DNA from 3 places in the Paenibacillus sp. BK720 genome. Region 1 is predicted to be linked to each of the others. Evidence: riboswitches for the same ligand, from Rfam matches in the RefSeq annotation. Region 1 holds a riboswitch; each other region holds the start of a gene.
What was found. Region 1 has a riboswitch for ZMP and ZTP ahead of rpiB (ribose 5-phosphate isomerase B). Riboswitches for the same ligand answer to the same signal wherever they lie in the genome.
Positions count from the first base shown of each region.

Region 2: it holds a riboswitch for ZMP and ZTP, as region 1 does, so the genes downstream of both, FHT67_RS15300 (bifunctional 5,10-methylenetetrahydrofolate dehydrogenase/5,10-methenyltetrahydrofolate cyclohydrolase) here and rpiB (ribose 5-phosphate isomerase B) in region 1, are expected to answer to the same signal.
Region 3: it holds a riboswitch for ZMP and ZTP, as region 1 does, so the genes downstream of both, FHT67_RS14210 (DJ-1/PfpI family protein) here and rpiB (ribose 5-phosphate isomerase B) in region 1, are expected to answer to the same signal.

Region 1 is NZ_JAASRQ010000006.1:137,785-143,642, forward strand. Features, by position in the region: gene FHT67_RS22350 (peptide ABC transporter substrate-binding protein) at 1-278, opposite strand, end outside; gene FHT67_RS22355 (serine hydroxymethyltransferase) at 821-2,068, opposite strand; gene FHT67_RS22360 (TIGR01440 family protein) at 2,092-2,694, opposite strand; gene rpiB (ribose 5-phosphate isomerase B) at 2,809-3,267, opposite strand; ZMP/ZTP riboswitch at 3,368-3,448, opposite strand; gene FHT67_RS22370 (low molecular weight protein arginine phosphatase) at 3,535-4,113, opposite strand; gene FHT67_RS22375 (manganese efflux pump) at 4,157-4,669, opposite strand; gene FHT67_RS22380 (L-threonylcarbamoyladenylate synthase) at 4,785-5,855, opposite strand.
Region 2 is NZ_JAASRQ010000003.1:741,326-747,183, forward strand. Features, by position in the region: gene FHT67_RS30525 (choice-of-anchor J domain-containing protein) at 1-1,047, shown strand, start outside; partial or broken gene FHT67_RS30015 (beta-xylosidase family glycoside hydrolase) at 1,126-1,200, opposite strand; gene FHT67_RS15295 (cyclodeaminase/cyclohydrolase family protein) at 1,556-2,194, opposite strand; gene FHT67_RS15300 (bifunctional 5,10-methylenetetrahydrofolate dehydrogenase/5,10-methenyltetrahydrofolate cyclohydrolase) at 2,195-3,049, opposite strand; ZMP/ZTP riboswitch at 3,135-3,219, opposite strand; gene FHT67_RS15305 (CapA family protein) at 3,351-4,418, shown strand; gene FHT67_RS15310 (hypothetical protein) at 4,492-4,911, shown strand; gene FHT67_RS15315 (ABC transporter ATP-binding protein) at 4,965-5,858, opposite strand, start outside.
Region 3 is NZ_JAASRQ010000003.1:470,844-476,701, forward strand. Features, by position in the region: gene FHT67_RS14190 (hypothetical protein) at 105-569, shown strand; gene FHT67_RS14195 (NUDIX hydrolase) at 576-1,106, shown strand; gene FHT67_RS14200 (glutathione peroxidase) at 1,230-1,796, shown strand; gene FHT67_RS14205 (glycoside hydrolase family 25 protein) at 1,859-2,572, opposite strand; ZMP/ZTP riboswitch at 2,710-2,789, shown strand; gene FHT67_RS14210 (DJ-1/PfpI family protein) at 2,847-3,446, shown strand; gene FHT67_RS14215 (AraC family transcriptional regulator) at 3,517-4,380, shown strand; gene FHT67_RS14220 (PadR family transcriptional regulator) at 4,592-4,912, shown strand; gene FHT67_RS14225 (DUF2812 domain-containing protein) at 4,918-5,475, shown strand; gene FHT67_RS14230 (aldo/keto reductase) at 5,503-5,858, shown strand, end outside.

The DNA of each region.
Region 1 (5,858 bases):
CCGTCGTCGGAGATTTTCCACTCTTTAGCGACAGCTGGTTCAACTTCGCCCTTCTCGTTCTTACGAGTCAGTCCTTCAAACAAACCGTTTACTACAGTTGCAGACACTTGGTCCTGTACCTGAGCCGGGTCAAGGGACGGCGGTTCAGTGGCAAGGTTCATGCGGAATACAGAGCCTTCGCTGCTTCCGGACTCTTGCTTAGGTGTACAGCCGACGGCTACAAGAGCCAGTGCAAGCAGTACGGAAATCATGGTAAAGCCATACTTCTTCTTCGACATTTTACTTCCTCCCCTGGATGTTCTCCTCTTGCTTTCTATTGTAATAATTTGACATTACATAAATTAAACATTGCGAGAATTAATACGAATCATTGAATAATTATCAATGAACATATGTTCAGCCACCCTGTTTTACAAATGTTCAGGCCAAATTAGTACAAAAGTAATGTTAATTAATATACCATTAACAAATATACATAATTTATTATCATTTGTCACGCCCCAGAAATTACATTTCTATATCTGTCGAAATTTGACGAGATCTGTAGTTTCGTGGAACCCGCTTATATAGCATGCTGCAATCGGTTTAACTTATTCATAACATCAAGGCTAAGCGGCCACCGCGCGCGGAAAATGCTCCTCATTCAAATCATAGAGACCTGTGAAACAACGAACAATTCCTTTGCTTCTATACTTGCATAGCGAAATTACTATATCTCCAACGCGAATAACCCATATGATTTCAGCAAAAAAAGAAAGAGGCCGTTCCCAAGCGGTCAATTGGACCTTGGGAACAGCCTCTTATGCTGCAAAGATAGCTTTTAGTACTTCATGTTCGGGTAAAGCGGGAATTGAGCAGTCAGGTCGCGAACCATGCCTTTGGCTTTAGCCAGGACCGCTTCGTCCTTCGGACTCTTCAGCGTCATAGCGATAATCTCGCCAATTGTTTTCATGGCCTTCTCGTCCATGCCGCGGGAAGTAGCAGCCGGCGTACCGAGACGGATACCGCTTGTTACAAACGGGCTTGTTGGATCGAATGGAATCGCGTTTTTATTCGCCGTAATTCCGATGGAGTCGAGTACATGCTCGGCGTCGCGGCCCGTAATGTTCAGGCTCCGAGTGTCAATCAGCATCAAGTGGTTGTCCGTGCCGCCGGAAACGATGTTGATGCCTTCCGCGATCAGCGTCTCGGACAATACTTTCGCGTTGCTTACCACTTTTTGCGCGTATTCCTTGAACGATGGTTGAAGGGCTTCGCCGAATGCAACGGCTTTTGCTGCGATAATGTGCATCAGAGGGCCGCCTTGCGAACCAGGGAATACCGCTTTATCGATTGCCGCTGCCCAAGGCTGACGGCAAAGAATCATGCCGCCGCGAGGACCGCGGAGCGTTTTGTGAGTTGTTGTCGTAACGAAATGCGCATGAGGCACCGGGTTCGGATGCAGACCGGCTGCAACAAGACCCGCGATATGAGCCATATCCACCATGAACAACGCGCCTACGTCTTGAGCGATTTGGCCAAGCTTCTCGAAATCGATTGTACGCGGGTATGCGCTCGCGCCGGCAACGATCAGACGAGGACGGTGTTTGAAGGCCGCTTTGCGAACTTCTTCATAGTTGATCGTAAATGTATCTTCTTCTACGCCGTAAGCAACGAAGTTGTACAAAAGACCGGATGCGTTAACCGGGCTGCCGTGCGTCAAATGACCGCCGTGAGCCAGGTTCATGCCAAGAACCGTGTCGCCTGGTTTGAGAACGGCAAGGTATACCGCCATGTTCGCTTGAGCGCCGGAGTGAGGCTGAACGTTCGCGTGCTCGGCGCCAAAGATTTCTTTCGCGCGCTCGCGTGCGATGTCTTCCACAATGTCCACATGCTCGCAGCCGCCGTAGAAGCGTTTGCCGGGGTAGCCTTCTGCATATTTATTCGTCAGGACCGAACCCATAGCTTCCAGAACCGCTTCGCTTACGATGTTCTCGGATGCGATCAGCTCGATGTTGTCGCGTTGGCGCTGCAGCTCAAGGCCCATTGCCTTCAATACTTCAGGATCTTGGTTACGTAAGTTTTCCATTGTGAAAAGCCTCCTAAATATAATTATTCGCAAGTTCCTGACGTCTGCTCTGACGCCAGGCCGCTGTCTTCCAAGGTGTATACCGCTCGCGCTCCGCCGATCAGCTTAGGCCGCGAAAAAGCCATCGTGACATGGGCTGCGCCAATCGACCGGATGGACGGTCTGACCGGAACGGCAACCCGGCGCAGGTGCATGCCGATAAAGGTATCGCCGATATCGATTCCCGCATGCGCCTGAATCGTTTCAACCAAGCAGGCATTCGGCAAATGCCGGAAAGCATAAGCGGCCATGGATCCTCCCGCTTTCGGAACGGGAACGGCCGCAACCTCATCCAGCCCATACTTGTCCGCCGCCTCGCGAGGGAGGACAAGCGCCCGGTTCAAATGCTCGCAGCACTGGTAAACCGGATAAAAGCCTACATCCTTACGGACCGCTTCAATGCCCGCATAAATCTGCGCGGCCGTCTCGACCGTTCCCGAAGTGCCGATCCGGTGGCCAAGCACCTCGCTTGTGCTGGTGCCGATGACAAGCAGCTGTCCGGCTCTAAGTCCCCCTGCCGCGACAAGCTCCCGCACAATCGTCTCCACATCGGCCGCAATAGTAATGGTTTCCTTTTGATTGTTCATGCCGAGATACCTCCTCAAAGATAAGAATGATCACATCTAGCGCTTCAGGATTAATTACACCGATAGCCTGTTAATTAAGCGGTTAATGATAATTCTCGCCTCGAAAGCATGGACCTAAGGATGAACCGTAAACTGCTGCTCGATTTCCTTCACTTTCCGGACACGCCCTACATGTCGCTCGCCACCCGAGAACGGCGTCTCCATCCAGATGCGGACAATTTCCTGCGCAAGACCAGGGCCGATAATACGCTCGCCCATCGCAAGCACGTTCGTATCGTTATGCTCGCGGGTTGCTTGTGCCGAAAACATGTCATGCACCAGCGCGCAGCGGATACCGGGAACTTTGTTCGCCGCGATTGACATGCCGATACCCGTGCCGCAAATCAGAATGCCGCGGTCAGCTTGGCCGCTGGCCACTCTGTCCGCCACAGGCAGCGCGTAATCGGGATAATCCACCGACTGGCTGCAGTCGCAGCCCAAGTCTTCAATTTCATGACCAAGCGATAAAAGAAACGGAACAATTTCATCTTTCAGACGGTAACCCGCATGATCTGCACCAATTGCAATTTTCAACGCAAAACCCTCCTGCTAGTTGTCGAATCATACGGACTTATTATACCTAAAATCCTCAAAAAGACGAAAAAAGAGCATGACATGCTATGACTAGCATGCTGCTCTTTGCCCAGGCGACCGGCCGTATGTTCCGATGCTCCACCGTGGTTACCCACTTCCGTCGCCAGTTACATCGGAAACCGTCTTTGTTACCTTCATGATAGCTTATTCAACCATGAAAATCAATCAAATATACGCATAAATCGAGCCTTATTCCGGCATGGAATTTCATCCCTTTTGAAGCATTTGAAGGAGGGCCTTCAGGCTCTCTTCGATTTCTTTGGCGCAGCTCTCGTACATGCCGAGCGTCCCGCCGAACGGATCGGCGATATCGAAGCTGGGGATCCTGCGCTCCAGCTCCAGCAGACGGGAACGCTCCGCGGCCGACAGCTGCTGACCCAGCGCCTGCTTCATATGCATCTCCGTATACAGGCGTTCGAGTTCTTCGATGTCTGCCTGAACGGACGTGTCCTGGTTGACGTATTCCTTGAGCGTATACGCTTTATCCACCGCTTCAGGGAAATAGTTAAGCAAGCCGCGTTTATGTCCGGCTGTCATCGTTAGAATGAGATCCGCCCAAGCAACGGCTTCGCCGCTTAACGCGCGCGACGAGCCGCGGTGCTCGACCGATTTGCCCCGCAGCGTCGTAGCCGCATGCGACGAGATCGGCAGACCGTCAATGGTAGATACGCCGGCGGAGCGGACCTCGACCGAAATCCCCTTTTGCTCCGCCATCGCCCTCAGCATGGCTTCCGCCATCGGCGAACGGCAGGTATTGCCGGTACAAACAAACAAGATGCGCGTCATGCTGCATTCCCCTTTCTGGTATAGCTGATTTCATTGTTGATTTCTAGAATATAAATAAAAGACCGAAAACGAGCAGGATCGCCCCGCCAAGCGCCTCCCCGTAGCCGCCCAGATTCTCGCTGACCCGGCGTCCAAGCAGCAGCCCCAGCACGGACATCAAGCCGCCGAAAAAACCAAACAATAAAACCGTCAGCAAAATATCGGCCTCGAACATGCCCAAAGTTACGCCAACGGAGAAGGAGTCGATGCTGACGCTGAACGCAAACAAGAACGTTCCGACCGAGGAACGGTAGTCCATCGTTTGGACCGATTCCCCTTTGAGCGAGCTGTAAATCATGTGTCCGCCAAGCAAAAGCAGCAGCACGCCCGCAGCCACCGTCGCCACATGGCCAAGCAGTCCGCTGACGAAATGTCCGGCATAGATGCCGCCAAGCGGCATTAGCACATGGAATAATGCGATGATGCTGCTTAACCGGAGCACATCCCGCAGGCGAATCCCCTTCAGCCCGATTCCGATTCCTAACGAAAAAGCATCCATGCCAAGCGCAACCGCCATAATGAGCAGTGTCGCGAATTGTCCGGCATGCAAAGTTGCATCAGTCACGCTATCGCCCCCATGTCCACATCCATTCCTAACCAAGATATGCGGACAAGGGGACAAACATACTATTCTATACGCGGACGATTTGATGTCCGGCCGCCTTCGCCAGACGGTTCATAAGAGCAAGACCGATTCCTTCTTCCGAGCAGCCTTCCGCCCATATGCGCTGCACGCCTTCCGAGTCAAACCGGCGAAGCGCGGCATACAGATTATGCGCCGCCTGCTCCGGATGCAGCTCGCTGCCGTAACTGAGAATCAGGTCGGCATCATAAGCGTTTGCTCTTTCGTCGAAAGTCAGAACACCTGTCTTTAGAGACGTTGTTTTTGAACGGCCTAGCTGTTCCTGAATATATCTTACCGCATTCGAAGGCTCGCCCAGTACGATCCGAAGATCGCCCGCAGGCGCGTAATGCGTGTATTTCATGCCGGGCGAGCGCGGGGCTTCGGATACATCCGCTTTGTCCGCCGAAGGCGCATCGATTACCGCTTCCGGCGCTGCGGCCCGCAGCCGCTCGGCCGTAATCCCCCCGGGACGGAGAATACGGATTGTATTCGAATCGGGCAGCTCCACAACGGTTGATTCCAGTCCGACGCCCGTTGCGCCCCCGTCTACGATTCCGCTGATTTTCCCGTCCAGATCCTCCAGCACATGCGCTGCAAGCGTGGGGCTGGGCCGGCCGGAGCGGTTCGCGCTGGGAGCTGCCACCGGACAGCCGGATTGCCGAATGAGGGCAAGCGCGGCCGGATGATCCGGCATTCGGATGCCGACGGTGGCCAGCCCCGCCGTAACAAGCGGAGAAACAGCCTCGGGGCGTACCGGGAGCACAATCGTTAGCGGACCCGGCCACAGCTCGCTCATCAGACGGCGGGCAAGCTCCGGATAAGGCAGCACAAGCTCCTCCAGCTGATTCTCATCCGCGATATGCACGATAAGAGGATTATCCGACGGCCTGCCTTTTGCCTTGAATATGCCTTCGACCGCCTTTGTGTTGCGGGCATCGGCGCCTAGTCCGTATACCGTTTCGGTCGGAAAAGCAATCAGCTCTCCGTCCCGCAGCAGCGCAGCCGCTTCCTCCAGTTGGCCGGCCAGCGCATCGGCGGAAGCCGCCTCCGCAACCCGCCAAACCTTCGTTGTTATCATCTC
Region 2 (5,858 bases), on a different contig from region 1:
GGCATTAGCGGTGTTGAAGCCGCGCTGGCCGAGGCGGGGATTAATAAGTCGTTCGCAGACTTATATGCCGACTACATGACGGCCGTTGTGCTAGACAGCGGTTATAAAGGGGACTCTTCCACCTACAAGTTTAATTCCATTGATCTGGCTCCCGATTTTGCAACCTCGGTTAAGACGGATAATATTACGCCTGCATGGGGAACAGACTTTAAGGTCCTCAAGCCCGATTCGAAAATTGATCACCTGTACTTCCAGGGACTTGACTTCCTGCGCACGAACTGGACGCCTGTTCAGGATCCAGACAAAGGAACGGTCCTTTGGAGCAATCAAGGCGATCAGGCAGACAACTTCCTGATCAAGGAGCTGGATTTGACAGGCCAGTCCAAGCCTGAACTCAGCTTTGATACGAGCTATAATATCGAAGAGCAATGGGATTTCGGCGTTGTGCAAGTATCCGAGGATGGAGGAAAGAGCTGGACGTCGCTCTCGAACGAGGATACGCGCAGCGATCTGGTCGAAGGAGGTTATCCGAAGACGGCAGCGAATCTGCCCGGCTTCACGGGCAGCTCGGAAGGCTGGAAGACGGAGACCTTTGATTTGTCCGCTTATGCCGGGAAGAAGGTGCTGCTTGGGTTCCGGTACCTGACGGACTGGGGCTTTAATGAAGCGGGCTGGTACTTATCCAATCTTCGTTTGAACGGAGCGGTGATCGATCCGATGTCCGACACCTCCGGCTTCAAGAGCTTGGAGCAGACGATCGGCCAATACGTGAATTATCAGGTAGAGTTTATCGGCCTCATGAAGAACTACGACAAGCAGAAGGATAAAGAACGAGGCAACCAGGTGAAAGTCATCCGGGTGCCGGATCTGATCAACATGTCGGAGTCGAGCCGCGTCGAGCTTGCCGATATGCTTCATAGCTCCAAATACGACCGTATCATTATGATGACGACGTATGCCGCGCCCGAAGGCAGCGTGAGCAGCGTGCCTTACGATTACGACGTAGTCTTAAAGTCTAGCGGGAAAAAGGGCAAGCCGTCTAATTAAAAAATAGAAGAAGACGCCAGGACCTCCTGCGCGTCTTCTTCTTTATCTCTAAACTCTCTACTCCGTATCCGGTTTTCTTTACTCGAAATAATCAAAATCCGCGTATTTCCGTTTTCGGCAGGAATCCTGGCAGCAGACGCCAACGAAGGCACCGTTGAAGTGGCCGAATTTGGAATGTTCGTCCGAGCATTTGCTGGCATCTAATACAGGACCGGCCTACGTCCATTCCTCGCCGTCCGGGGGAGTCATAAAAGCGCAACGCCTCCCCTTCGATGACGGCCCGCAGATAAACCCGATCCCAGCCGGCAATCGGCATCCGGGACAACTTACATTCGTTATTCGCAATTTGCGGAGCCTAACAAGGTGTCGCTGAAAGGGGATCCGCTTTTAACCTCGCTATTGTTGGCTACACTGTTGTTCTTTGTGCACAGCGAAGTAGAACGATTCGTGGCACCCGGAGCCTCTATTTTAGCCAGATTGTATTGGAGAGAATCCAACGTACTGCAAATTAATTTAGGATGCGGTTGCGGGTTACTTGCAGGGACTTGTTTTTAAGATCCTGGATCTCGCTCATTAGCGACGTCAGCGTGTCCGAATAATGCTGTTTCCGTTCCGCGTCCTTTAAGGAGGCTAGATTGATCTCGATTGTCAGTAATGCGGATTGCGCGGCGGCTTCGAACAGGATCGCGCCGATCCCCAGATCAGAGATGACGTTTTTGTTAGAAGACTCCGCAATGCGATGGGTGAACACAAGACCTTCCCGGCACACCTGCATGAGACGAAGAGGAACATCAATCGCCTGAATGGCAGCTTCGTGAAGCGCATTTGTACGTATCCGTTTCTCTTCGTCGGAGCTCTTAGGGAGCTTTAGCGCATCCATGTATCCATTAAAAGAAGCGATATCCGCCTGCAGCAGCTCTTCGCATTCTGCCGTTAAACGGCGCATCTTCTCTATGACTTCACTAATGGTGGATTGAATATCGGCGAATTTCTCGCCTTGAGTCAGGTTTCCGACCATGGAAGTCATTGAAGCTCCAAGCGCGGCAATTAGTGCGGCTACGCTTCCTCCGCCCGGGGTAGGATTGGAGCTGCCGGCTTGTCGCAGAAAAGAACGGATGGAATCATCCCATGTAATCGTTGTTGTCATCTACTTTACCTCCCCAAGCTGAAGGTCAATCGCCTTCATCAGATTCTCGTACAGGATAGCCGTTGTTAATGTTCCGACTCCGCCCGGTACAGGGGATACCGCCGCTGCGCTTGCTTGGACGCCGGCTGCTGCATCGCCGACTATTTTACCCTCCGGCGTTTCATTAATTCCCGCATCGATAATAACCAGATCGGGATGAACCATATCTTGCGTAACGACATTTGGACGGCCAACGGCAACAAAGGCGATCTCGGCATGGCCCAGATGAGAAGCGACGTCCGGTGTACGCGAATGGCAGACGGTGACGGTGGCGTTCTCGCGTTGAAGCATATGGAACAGCGGGAGTCCAACGGTCTGACCGCGTCCCACGAGCGTTACATTCTTGCCTTCAAGCGTATAACCGTGATGTTTCAGAAGCCGAATGCAGGATTGCGGAGTCGCCGGATAGAGACCGGTATGCCCCGTTACCGTTGCAAGCTTATTGTCGGGCGTAACCCCATCCACGTCTTTCAACGGGGAGATCGCCTTCTCGATCGCGCTTGCCGACAGATGCCGGGGCAGGGGGAGCTCCAGCATAATGCCATGTACGGATGGATCATGGTTCAGCCGATTAACAAGCTGAAGGATCTCTTCTTCCGCAACCTCTGCCGTGAAGGAGTGCAGCGTAAAAGCGACGCCAAGCTTCTCGGCAATTCTTTGCTTAGCCCCGGCATAATAGGCCGATGCGGGGTCTCCTTCAACCAAAATGGTTGCCATATGAGGCTGGACCCCAAGCTGCTCCCACTCCTTGACCTTCGTTCGGATTTCTTCGTATACCTGATCTGCCGCTTCCTTCGCTTTCAAAAGCTTCGTCATTCCAATCCCTCCATGCCTTTTTGTTCGTGAACGAAAAAAAGCACCCGCGGAAGGCTCGCGAAAAAACGCGAGTCTCTATCCTCAGATACTTTTCCCAGGCGAACGGAACGTTCAAGCTGTATGCTCCCTCGTGGTCCATTCCACTGTTTTCGCCAGTCGCATACAACGTTATTTTTCTTACTGTATCAAAAGATTGAAAGAAAGAAAAGCCTTCTCATCTAGTAATCTATTTCTTCCTTACGGCATACACATTAGTAGTCTTGGCTGGAAGATACATAGATTCCATGGAGGTACGATGCGAATGACGGTGCTTAAATACGTAATGGCTTTGCTTCTTTTTCTGGGCTTTAATCTGGAGGCGGCGGGCCGTGTGACGGCAATAGCCTCTTCTGCTGCTTCAGCTCCGGCAAAGCCTGCTGCCAAAGAGGACAAGCCGATTGAGATCAGCTTTGCGGGGGATATTCTACTGGACGGGAAGGTTGCGGCGAACATGGATAAGTATGGCGTGAATTATCCGTTTGAGAAGGTACGCAGCCTGTTATCCGGCTCCGACATCAGCTTCGCCAATCTGGAGACTCCGATCTCGACGCGCGGGCAAAAGGCGATCAAAACGTACACCTTCCGTTCCGCGCCCAAAACGCTGCAAGCGATCGTTAACTCCGGAATAGACGGAGTTTCCGTTGCGAATAACCATACGCTCGACTACGGGGTGGAAGCTCTGAGCGATACGCTGGACTACCTGGACGAATACAAGCTTGGCCACACCGGGGCTGGAAGCAATATCGACGAGGCGTTTACCGCCTACTCCAAGAAGGTCAACGGGAAGAAGGTAGCGATCGTTGGCATAAGCCGGGTGCTCTCGGGTCCAAGCTGGTACGCAGGGGATAACAAGGCGGGGATCGCCTCGGGTTACGATTTTGACACGATGATGCGTTACGTTAAGAACGCGGTTAAATATTCGGACATAACGGTTATCTATATTCACTGGAATAATGAATACCAGGATTACCCAGAGGATTATGCGAGAACGTATGCGAAAGCCTTTATCGACGCGGGGGTAGATGCCGTAATCGGCAGCCATAGTCATTGCCTGCAGGGGATTGAAACGTACAAGGGCAAGCCGATCTACTATTCCCTCGGCAACTTTGTCTTTACCCCAACGCAGCGTTCAAACAAAGCGTACGACTCCATGATTGCTACTCTGACGTTCGACGGGGACAAGGTGAGCAGTAAAATTACGCCGGTAAAAATCGAAAATACAAGACCGATTCTGCGGGATCAGGCTTATAACGAAACGACGTATTCGAAGCTGAGTAAGATTTCATTCAACGTGAAGGTCAACAAGGATGGGACGGTATCGGCAAAATAACGGCAAGAAGAGGGATTGAAAGCCCCCTGGCGAATTATTGTCCGATGGACAATAATTCCGGGGGGTTATGTTTTTGAGAATCGGTAAGTCCAAACTCAGATTCAGATTTCTGATCTTTTTAGCCTTGTTCATTGTCACGGTTGTTGTCATTAATGTCGTGTCCAAATATGCCGATCAAACCAGCTTTGCCGTCTCAACCGTAAAAACCGAGATCAACGGCAAGCTGAGCTTGAAGATCGGCTCGCTGAAGGGCACTTACACGGTGGACGATTTCTCCGTTGCGGATGCGGGTCCGGTAAATATCCCGTATGAGGCGTCTTCGGAGGAGGGGACGTTTATCCTCAAGGTCAGCCATGATAACGAGACCGTATGGGAGAAAACCGTAACCTCCCCGGAGAACGGCAGCATTGAATATAAGGCAATCAAGGAACGTTACAAAATTACGGTCGAAACCGAATCGGCGAAAAAGCTTGTCGTCAAGCTTTCGCGATAAGCTTAATAGAAAAGGCCCCCGATCCATCGATCGGGGGCCTTGCTTGCGTTTGGTTACATGGCTTCCATCTTCTGAGCCGTGTACAGCTTGTAGTAACGGCCGCGCTGGGCCATCAGCTCGCCATGCGAGCCGGCTTCGGCGATGCCTTTGTCGGCTACGTACATAATCCGGTCGCAGTTCTTCACCGTGGACAGACGGTGCGCGATAATAAACGAGGTCCGTCCCTTCAGCAATTCGTTCAGACCCTTCTGCAGCAGGCGCTCGGTCTGGGCATCAATCGACGAAGTAGCTTCGTCGAGAATCAGGATGCGCGGATTCGCGAGCAGCGTGCGGGCGAACGAGATCAGCTGGCGTTGGCCTTGGGATAGCTTCGAGCCTCGTTCGTTTACCTCGGTCATATAGCCATGCTCGAACTCGCGGATGAAATCGTCGGCGCATACGGTCTTGGCTGCGGCAATAATCTCTTCTTCCGTCGCGTCCAGCTTGCCGTAGCGGATATTGTCCATAATCGTGCCGGAGAAGATAAAGCTGTCCTGAAGCATAATGCCCATCTGGCTGCGCAGCGACTTCAGCGTCACTTCCGCAATGTCGTGACCGTCGATTAGAATCCGGCCCTCGGTAACATTGTAGAAACGAGAGATCAGGTTAACGACGGTTGTTTTACCGGCGCCTGTAGGGCCTACAAGCGCGATGCTCTCGCCGGCCTTCACATCAAACTTCAGGTTCTGAAGCACGTTGACGCCCGGGTCGTAAGCGAAGGTCACATCGTCGAAGGTGACCCGGCCTTTGATAGCCGGCAGCTCGCGCGCGTTAGGCACATCGCTGACCGTTACCGGTTCGTCAAGCGTCTCGAAGATCCGTTCCAGATAAGCAACGGCGTTGATAAAGCTGTTGTACAGGTTGGAAATATTAAGTATCGGCTGCCAGAAACGCGCCGCGTAGCTGCT
Region 3 (5,858 bases), on a different contig from region 1:
GCAATGCTCTTATATTAATCGATTTCATTCAAGTAGGCTATGGATATTTTTAATATAGTTATTTATAAGGTTCGGCCCAAGATTGCGGGGGAGGTGCAACAGGAATGGTTATGATTCTAATCATCCTGATCGTGGCTATTTACTTAACGCTGCTGAACTTTAAGCGGCTTAAAAAGCTGGCCAAAGGGTTGAGATGGCTCTTGTATGCGTTATTGCTTTTCCTCCTATGCGACGGCATTTATTCCTCTGTGAGGCATTTTAGCCCGGATAACGCCGTACATCATCTTATTCCCGGTCTCTGCATGGCTTTGCTGATCGAAGGAGCGCGATATGTCTTTAGAAAAAGGCGTGACCATGAAAAGAACTGGTCCGTGGATGACTATCCGATCGAATACCTTCGCCAGAAGGGAGCGGGCATCCCTTGGGAGGCAAGCATTAAAGACTGGCAGGAGATGAAAGGAGCAGGCGAAGACCGTGAGGAAGCTTACCTGGATCTGGTCAAGAGGTTTAACGCCTTTAAAAACGAGGAAAATCAGCTGCCTGAACCGTTAAGTTTAAAAAGGAGGTAAGGAATAATGCTGAACATAAAAATAACCGACAGTGATTTTATAGGAGGCAGCCCCGAGTATCTGGATACCGTCTCCCGTTATGCCGCAAGGGGAGTGTTATTCAACAGCCGGGGACAGGTTGCGATGATGCATATGGCCGAGCTTGGTCTCTATAAGCTGCCCGGCGGAGGAATGGAGGAAGGGGAGTCGCCGGAGGAGGCCTTTGTCCGGGAAATAAAGGAGGAGACCGGCTGCGATGCGGAAGTGATCCGGAGGCTTGGTTATGTAGAGGAGCATAAGAATCGGAACGGCTTTCTGCAGCATTCGCATTGTTATCTTGCGAAAGCGCGGCATGTTACGGGTACAACGTCACTCACCGCAGCCGAAGAACAGCTCGGAATGTCCGTTCAGTGGCTGTCCGCCGCACAAGCGCTGGATATTATGGGAAATGCAGTAGCGGGCGGCAGAGATAATCACGCCAAGCTTTTTATGCTTATGCGCGACCGGGCTATCCTGAAAGAGGCCGTGGAATTCATGGAGAAAGAGGGCTTTTTATAGGCCTTTTTTCCAATATATACTTTATTGTAATTGCCTATGAAGATTATTGTTTTTATATATTATTCAAATAGGCTTCTTGGTTATATGATGGATTAAATATATAAAAGGGGAGAGGGATTAAAGATGAACAAGTCCATCTATGACTTTCAGGTAAATGAGATAAATGGGGAGCCTATTCATCTGTCTGCTTTTTATGGCAGGGTTCTTCTAATCGTGAACACAGCAAGCCAGTGCGGCTATTCCAAGCAGTTCGAAGGCCTGCAGCAGTTGTACGAAAAATATTGGATGCACGGCTTCGAGATATTGGGCTTCCCGTGCAATCAATTTAACGGCAAAGAACCCGGCAGCCATGCGGAGGTAGAAGAGCATTGCCGGCGCAAGGCCGGGGTAACCTTCTCGCTGTTCGAAAAGGTGGAGCTTCGCGGAGAGACTGTTCATCCGCTCTTTCAATATTTGACGGAGCAGGCGCCTTTCCGGGGCTTTGACCCGAACAATTCCGATGAGCTGTGGATGAAGGATTTTCTCCTGCAGAATCATCCGGACCTGTATGAAGGCGACGGCGTAAAGTGGAACTTCTGCAAGTTCCTCGTGAACCGGGAAGGAAAAGTAATCGCCCGATTCGAGCCAACGACGCAGCCAACCGATTTGGAACTGGCCATCGAGGAGGCATTGTCCTCGGAGCAATCATGAAGCCGTAATTCCAAGAATAATCATTGGCCGATGCTTCTCAAGAAGCTTCGGCTTCTATTTTTTTAGCGATCAAACCTCGCCTTAAATTGTTCTTTGTCTCCGTTAAAAACGTTAATATCGACGTACGCATCAATGCCGGCGGTATGGCCCCGGTTGTTGTATTGCCAAAATAACCAACGGCGGTCATCCCGTAAGCGTGGATGCTTGACGATATCCCTGATCCAGATCTCGTAATCCTCGAAGCTGCCTGCTATATAGGTGTTATAGGTATCGTAGGTTGCATACAGGATGGGCCGTTGTTTATAATGCTCCTCGAGTCGGTTAGCGAGGGTCGTCAATTCCTGCTGAATGCTCGCGACATCCTTATCTAGAGCAATCTCGATATCGATAACAGGCGGGAGGTTAGCGGACTCATTAGGAACCTCTTCGATAAAATGTGCCGCCTGCTCAGCGCCGGTGCTTTGCGTCGTGAAGAAGTGATAAGCGCCGATCCTCATCCCTTGGCTTCTGGCCTGCTCCCAATTAGACTTGAAATTCTCATCCGTCATATCCTTGCCTTCCGTAGCCTTGATATAGACGAACTGCCATTTGCCGCTGCCGGCAACCTTGCCCCAATCCATCTCGCCTTGATAGTGGGACACATCGATCCCTTGTACCTTGTATTTAGAGGCGAACAGGCTGTTATGCCAGATAATGCCTTTGTACTCCAATACTCCGGCAATCATGAGGAGCAGCAGTAAGCATGCGGTGATTTTCTGCCATCTTTTTAGCTTCATAGTCACCTATCCTTTATTCCTGTCTCCATGTCTGGTTCAGCGCTTTCCAGATACATAGACGATAGCTTGTCCCTATTTGTTCCAGCAAAAATTTAACTTGCTCCGCTTATGTGCCCGGTTTATGATAAAAGTAAATATCTGGTATGTGCGACTGGCGTAAACGTGGAGAACCACGAGGGAGCACGTATGTCATCCGCCGTACGCCTGGGCAGAGTATCGGTTCTCGTTAGGAGACCGATGCTCTTTTTTATTATTAGGATGAGGGGATGAGAGGATGCAGCGAAGAAGGAATGTAGCCATTCTGATCTACGACAATGTTGAAGTGCTGGATTTTACGGGACCGTTTGAAGTGTTTATTGCGGGCAGCAATCGCGGGCAGGATTTCCATGTGTTCACCGTGGCGGAGAATAATGGCCCCGTTACGGCTCTAGGCAATTTGAGCGTCAATCCCGCCTATACCATCCAGGATTGTCCCAAGCCGGATATCGTGCTTATCCCGGGCGGCTGGGGCTCCCGTCAGGAAATGCATAACAAGGTGCTGACCGATTGGATCAGGAAATGCGCCGACGAATCTGAGCTGCTGCTGTCCGTCTGCACGGGCGCGCTGCTCCTCGCGAAGGCTGGCGTGCTGGAAGGGCTGAAGCTGACGACGAATCGCCTTGCAACGGAAGAGCTAAGACAGGTTGCTCCAGCATCCGCTGAAATCTCCGAGACCGCCAGGTATGTAGATAACGGGAAGATTATTATGTCCGCGGGTATTTCGGCCGGCATAGACATGTCCCTCTACGTCATCAGCCGGCTTCATGGCGAGGAGAGAGCGCTGCATACCGCAAAATTGATGGAATACGATTGGGTGCAAAAAGAGCATTCCTGATCAAATATTTGTGCCGTTTTCCTGATAGGATAACCGTAACGATGAGCGAGGAGCTGGATCAATCTTACGAATGGAACATTATACCCGAATCCAATATGCGATTACGTTTATAGAAGAACAACTGCAGGAAGCGCTTAGCCTGGAGACGATAGCGGCCCGGGCGGGATTTTCGCTGTACCATTTTCAAAGGCTATTCCATGCCGTCACGGGCTTTACGGTGCAGGAGTACATTCGGAAGAGAAGAATGAGCAGGGCTGCCGAAGAGCTGAGGGTTACCCGCCATACGGTGCTGGATATCTCGGTGTCTTACCAATACGGTTCGCAGGAGGCATTTACCCGTGCTTTTGCCGGTTATTTCGGCATGGCGCCGGCGCAGTACAGGAAGAAGCAGCCGCTGCTGGCCTTGCAGCTCCCCATTGACCTCGTCGCATTAACGGCAAATATCCGAGGAGGATTAACGATGTACAAACCGGACATTATCGAACGGCCTGCGACCCGCATTATTGGCTATAACTATCCAACCAATCTGAACAACGAGCGGTATTTCGAAGAGATCCCGGGCTTCTATGCGCATTTCGGCAGTCAGGAATACTTTGCGCGTATTCCCAATAAAGCGCGGCCGGCTTTTGCTTACGGTATCCCCCATAGCTATGGCGAGGATGGAGCCTTTTCGTTCCTTATTGGCGAGGAAGTCACCTCGTTTGCGGAGGTGGAGGACGGGTTCGCCTGTCTGGAGCTTCCCGGCGGCAAGTATGCGGCTTTCCGCAACGGAACGATGCCCGAAGTTGGGCAAAACGCATGGAAATACATCTATGGAACCTGGCTGCCTAACAGTAATTATGAGCGGGGAGAGGGACCGGACTTTGAAGTCACGGATGTCTTAGCCTCCACGCCGGAAAAAATCAGCATGACCATCTATATCCCGATTCGTTAAGCCGCTTCTGGGCGGCTGCCCGAAGGCGGTAAGAAACCTATAAGAGCATGCCGGAGCATCCGGCATGTTTTCTTTTGGTTATAAGCGGATAACTAAAAAATTCCACAATTATATTGACAGTCGATATATCGGGACTTAATATATAAGCATAAGATATATCGACAGACGATATAGACTGTGTGGACGGGAAGGATGAAATGTTGTGAAAGAAATGCTGCCGCTTACCGAGGCTTTTTATTATATCCTGATTGTTCTCTATACGGAGCCGTCGCACGGATACGGAATTATGCAGGATACCGAGAGGAAGAGCGGAGGGCGCGTAAAGCTTGGTGCCGGTACCTTGTACACGGCACTTAATACCCTGCTGAATAAAGGACTGATTGATCATTATCCCGTTCCGGAAGGGACGGACGCGCGCCGCAAAATGTATGCCATTACGGAGACCGGCAGGCAGGTAGTGGAAGCCGAGATCGCAAGGCTGGAAGAGCTTCTAAACGTTGGGCGGCAAGCCCTGATCATGAAGAAAGGGTGAGGCGGATGAGCGACAAGCTGATTAAGCGGAATCGGCTGACGATGAGCTGGAACTATGAGAAGGAAGAGCAGTGGCTTAACGATATGTCCCGTGACGGACAACATTTCAAGAAAGCGAGTATGCTGAGCAGCTTCTTCACCAAAGATGAATCGGTCCGGTATACGTACAGGCTGGATTACCAGACGGGCCAAAGGCTTGGAAGCGGCAAATTTCAGGAGTATATTGATTTATATCGGGACGCCGGCTGGGAATACGTCAGCTCGTACGGCTCGCTCTGGCATTATTTTCGCAGGGAGTGGCAGCCAGGGGAAGAACCGCGGCTTTATACGGACCGGGACTCGCTGATTCATCTGTATAAAAGAATGCAAAGGGTTATGGCCATTATGATGCTTGTTAATTTGGTTATCATGCTTGCCAATATGGTTAATCTGCGGAATTTCCTCAGCGGCGACAGGTTCTGGACGATAGGTTTGCCGGTGATGGTCCTTTATTTATTCCTGTTTGGCGTGCTGGGGTATGGCTGCTGGAGGATGCAGAAGAAAGTAAACGCACTTAAACTTTAACTTAGATAACGGAAGGAGCAAATCCGGATGAGAACAAATCGGTTAGGCGGTTCGGAATTATACGTTGGGGAGATTGGACTTGGCTGCATGTCGCTTGGAACGGATGAGGAGAAGGCTGTCGCTTTGGTTCATGAAGCTTTGGAGCGGGGAGTTACGCTGCTGGATACCGCGGATTTGTACGACAGCGGCCGGAACGAGGAGATTGTCGGCAAGGCGATCCGAGGACGCCGCGAGCAGGTGGTGCTGGCGACGAAGGTCGGCAACCGGAGAATTCCCGGCCAGGAAGGCTGGGCATGGGACCCGTCGAAGGCTTACATTTTATCCGCGGTGAAAGACAGCCTTAGACGGCTGGGAACGGACTATATCGATCTGTACCAGCTGCA